Regions from separate parts of the Vogesella facilis genome, predicted to be linked through region 2. Evidence: riboswitches for the same ligand, from Rfam matches in the RefSeq annotation. Region 2 holds a riboswitch; the other holds the start of a gene.

Region 1 (2,326 bases), on a different contig from region 2:
CTGCTGTGGTACCCGCCCAAACCAGCGACCGTACGCTGATTCGTCTGAGGTATGGCCTCCCTTCTGGCGCACCGTGTGGTGCGCTTTTTTTATTGGCGCCATCGGCAGGACAAAAAAAACGGCCCGCCAGTTGCGAGCCGTTTTTTCATATCCGAATATTTCAGCAGATGACTGCCAGATCTTCCTTCGACAGCCAGTCGCTGCCACCACGCGGCCAGGCCACCAGCACGCCGCGCGCCTTGTCGTAGGCCACCACGGTGCCGTCGAACTTCTTCACATAGCCATGCGGGGCGTAATTCACGCGCAGACCGGCTTCCAGTTGAGTGTTGTTGTTACGCAGCAGTGCCAGCAGGCTAGAGATAATGTATTTCATTTCAGCTTCCAATATGTTTTCAGTCATCAAACTATGCCGGAATTGTAGCGCCATCTTGTGCAATGCAACATCAAGATTGCGACATCAATGTTCGATACTGATCATATAAATGTATCTTTACGAATCCATTACAGTCGATAACGAAAACACCTCGCCGCCACACCATCGCCAGCGCCCGCCTCCCGCCGGCCAGGCAAACTGTCGCAAAAAAGCCGCATTTCTCATAAAAATCAAAATATTAGAATCGGCCACCCATGCTGCCGGCCGCCGCCGCCGCATTGCCATAGCCGACCGCTTTCATGCCATGACCGACGCAAATAGTGTGCTTTTCGCCGCCGCTGCGCGCCACGCCGCCACCGCGCTGCCGGGCGGTAAAAAAGCCACCGCCGGCATGCATTGACGCCCTTCCGGGTGCTCTCTAGATTGACTGACAGCCATGTCAGGCAGACAGGAGAGATCGCCCGGGTACGCACCCAGCGGCGGCGCCGAAGGGGAATCGCCCCGAAAACTCTCAGGCAAAAGAACTGTCCTGCCCAGGCTCTCTGGAGAGCAGATGCGCGCCCGCGCATCTCGCCGAAGGCAGCACGGCGCGTCAGCAGCACCACGCGCCCAATCTCTCAGGCACACGGACAGAGGGGGCAAACACGGTCGCCAGCGACCACCCACCCCGTTTATCGGGCTTGCGGCCAACGTTGGCCGCAGCCCACCCGTTTGGAGAGCGCCATGTTTACCCAGGATATGCAGATTGCCGGCTTCGACGACGCCCTGTGGGCCGCCATGCAGGCCGAAGACCAACGCCAGCAGGACCACATTGAGCTGATCGCCTCCGAGAACTACACCAGCCCGCGCGTGATGCAGGCCCAGGGCAGCCAGCTCACCAACAAGTATGCCGAGGGCTACCCCGGCAAGCGCTACTACGGCGGCTGCGAACATGTGGACGTAGTGGAGCAGCTGGCCATCGATCGCGCCAAGCAGCTGTTCGGCGCCGACTACGCCAACGTGCAGCCGCACTCCGGCAGCCAGGCCAACGCCGCCGTCTACATGGCGCTGCTGGAGCCGCACGACACCGTGCTCGGCATGAGCCTGGCCCACGGTGGCCACCTCACCCACGGCGCCAAGGTCAATTTCTCCGGCAAGATCTACCACGCGGTGCAGTACGGCCTGAACCCGGAAACCGGCGAGATCGACTACGACGAAGTGCAGCGCATGGCCAATGAATACCAGCCGAAGATGATCGTGGCCGGTTTCTCCGCCTACTCGCTGATCGTCGACTGGAAACGCATGCGCGAGATCGCCGACAGCATCGGCGCCTACCTGTTCGTGGACATGGCGCACGTGGCCGGCCTGGTGGCGGCCGGGCTGTACCCGAACCCGATTCCGCACGCCCACGTGGTGACCACCACCACCCACAAGACCCTGCGCGGCCCGCGCGGCGGCCTGATTCTGGCTGCAGCCAACCCGGAGCTGGAGAAGAAACTGAATTCGGTGGTGTTCCCCGGCATCCAGGGCGGCCCGCTGATGCACGTGATCGCCGCCAAGGCGGTGGCGTTCCAGGAGGCGCTGCAGCCGGAGTTCGTCGACTATCAAAAACAGGTGCTGACCAACGCTCGCGCCATGGTGGCGGTGTTCCAGGAGCGCGGCTACAGCATCGTGTCCGGCAAGACCGACGACCACCTGTTCCTGCTAAGCCTGATCGACAAGGGCCTGACCGGCAAGGCGGCCGACGCCGCGCTGGGCGCCGCCCACATCACCGTGAACAAGAACGCAGTGCCGAACGACCCGCAAAGCCCGTTCGTGACCAGCGGCATCCGCATCGGCACCCCGGCCATCACCAGCCGCGGTTTCAAGGAAACCGAAGCCCGCCAGGTGGCGCACTGGGTGTGCGACATCCTCGACGATATCGACAACCCGGCAGTCAGCGAGCGGGTGAAACGCCAGGTGGCCGAGCTGTGC
Region 2 (2,326 bases):
TTTACTACCATGTACTCATGTTCCATCCCCCGTGAAGGAGTTCAGCATGAAGATTGCCCTTATCGGCGCCAGCGGCTTTGTCGGCAGCGCCATCCAGCAGGAAGCCCTGGCCCGCGGCCATCAAGTCAGCGCCATTGTCAGCCGCCCTGAGCGCATTAGCGCTGCGGCCAACCTTGCCGTGCTGGCGGCCAATGCCTATGACGCCGACAGCATCGCCGCAGCCGTGGCCGGCCACGACGTGGTGATCAGCGCCTTCAACCCCGGCTGGGACAAGGCCGACATCCGCCAGCTGTTCCTGCAGGGCCATGCCGCCATCGTGGCCGGGGTCAAGGCCGCCGGCGTGGCGCGCTTCATCGAGGTGGGCGGCGCCGGCAGCCTGTACGTGGCGCCCGGTCTGCAACTGATCGACACCCCGCACTTTCCCGCCGAATACAAGGAAGGCGCCGAAGGCGCGCGCCAGGCGCTGCTGCAGCTGCAGGACGAGCAGCAGCTGGACTGGGCCTTCGTGTCGCCGCCCGCGCTGCTGGCGCCGGGCGAGCGCAGCGGCCAGTACCGGCTGGGCGGCGACCAGCTGCTGATGGCCGGCGACGCCCCGGCCGGCATCAGCGTGGCCGATCTGGCGGTGGCCATCGTCGACGAGGCCGAAACGCCGCAGCATCACCGCCGCCGCTTTACCGCCGCCAGCGTCTGACGCGACGCAGCATCCCCCGCCCCGCCGGTACCGCAAACGCCCGGCGGGGCGTTTTGCGTCTGCAGCCACACAACTTGCTGCAGCTGCACATCGAATACTGTCCGACATGCGTTGACAGCCTCGGCCAGCTTCTCTAGATTGCGCCAAGCCACGCGGCCGATTGCAAGGTTGGCCGCCACCAGCGCAGGAGAGACTGCCCGGACAAGCGTCCAGCGGCAGCGCCGAAGGGGAATCGCCCCAGAAACTCTCAGGCAAAAGAACTGCACTGGTCAGGCACTCTGGAGAGTAGGCCCGCAACCGCGCGGCCTCGCCGAAGGCAGCATGGCCAGTGCACACTGCGCCGCAATCTCTCAGGCAAAGGGACAGAGGGGGCATCGTCCGGTGATACCGGGCGGACGCCCATCCATCTGTCTGCCGCATCCAGCAGACCGTCCGCCCGTCACCGCCCGTTTTATTCAAGGCGCGGTGCGGCCAACCTTTTGCCGCCTGCGCCGGCGACCAGGAGATACGCGATGTTTACCCAGGATATGCAGATTGCCGGTTTCGACGACGCCCTGTGGGCCGCCATGCAGGCCGAAGACCAACGCCAGCAGGACCACATCGAGCTGATCGCCTCCGAGAACTACACCAGCCCGCGCGTGATGCAGGCCCAGGGCAGCCAGCTCACCAACAAATATGCAGAGGGCTACCCCGGCAAGCGCTACTACGGCGGCTGCGAACACGTGGACGTGGTGGAGCAACTGGCCATCGACCGCGCCAAGCAGCTGTTCGGCGCCGACTACGCCAACGTGCAGCCGCATTCCGGCAGCCAGGCCAATGCTGCGGTGTACATGGCGCTCTTGGAGCCGCACGACACCGTGCTCGGCATGAGCCTGGCCCACGGCGGCCACCTCACCCACGGCGCCAAGGTCAACTTCTCCGGCAAGATCTACCACGCGGTGCAGTACGGCCTGAACCCGGAAACCGGCGAGATCGACTACGACGAAGTGCAGCGCATGGCCAACGAATACCAGCCGAAGATGATCGTGGCCGGCTTCTCCGCCTACTCGCTGATCGTCGACTGGAAACGCATGAGCGAGATCGCCGACAGCATCGGCGCCTATTTGTTCGTGGACATGGCCCATGTGGCCGGCCTGGTGGCGGCCGGGCTGTACCCGAACCCGATTCCGCACGCCCACGTGGTGACCACCACCACCCACAAGACCCTGCGCGGCCCGCGTGGCGGCCTGATCCTGGCGGCGGCCAACCCGGAGCTGGAGAAGAAGCTGAACTCGGTGGTATTCCCCGGCATCCAGGGCGGCCCGCTGATGCACGTGATCGCCGCCAAGGCAGTGGCATTCCAGGAAGCGCTGCAGCCGGAGTTCGTCGACTACCAGAAGCAGGTGCTGGCCAACGCCCGCGCCATGGTGAAGGTGTTCCAGGACCGCGGCTACAGCATCGTGTCCGGCAAGACCGACGACCACCTGTTCCTGCTGAGCCTGATCGACAAGGGCCTCACCGGCAAGGCGGCCGATGCCGCGCTGGGCGCCGCCCACATCACAGTGAACAAGAACGCGGTGCCGAACGATCCGCAAAGCCCGTTCGTGACCAGCGGCATCCGCATCGGCACCCCGGCCATCACCAGCCGTGGCTTCA

Evidence for each region. Region 2 has a riboswitch for glycine ahead of glyA (serine hydroxymethyltransferase). Riboswitches for the same ligand answer to the same signal wherever they lie in the genome.
Region 1: another riboswitch for glycine. It lies ahead of glyA (serine hydroxymethyltransferase); the one in region 2 lies ahead of glyA (serine hydroxymethyltransferase).

What each region holds. Positions count from the first base shown of each region.
Region 1 covers NZ_JBHRXN010000009.1:25,041-27,366, reverse strand. Annotated here, with positions in the region: gene betA (choline dehydrogenase) at 1-39, shown strand, start outside; gene ACFOLG_RS02975 (hypothetical protein) at 161-373, opposite strand; gene ACFOLG_RS02970 (hypothetical protein) at 483-773, shown strand; glycine riboswitch at 812-910, shown strand; glycine riboswitch at 912-1,010, shown strand; gene glyA (serine hydroxymethyltransferase) at 1,097-2,326, shown strand, end outside.
Region 2 covers NZ_JBHRXN010000026.1:7,430-9,755, reverse strand. Annotated here, with positions in the region: gene ACFOLG_RS09030 (NAD(P)-dependent oxidoreductase) at 47-691, shown strand; glycine riboswitch at 866-964, shown strand; glycine riboswitch at 966-1,061, shown strand; gene glyA (serine hydroxymethyltransferase) at 1,204-2,326, shown strand, end outside.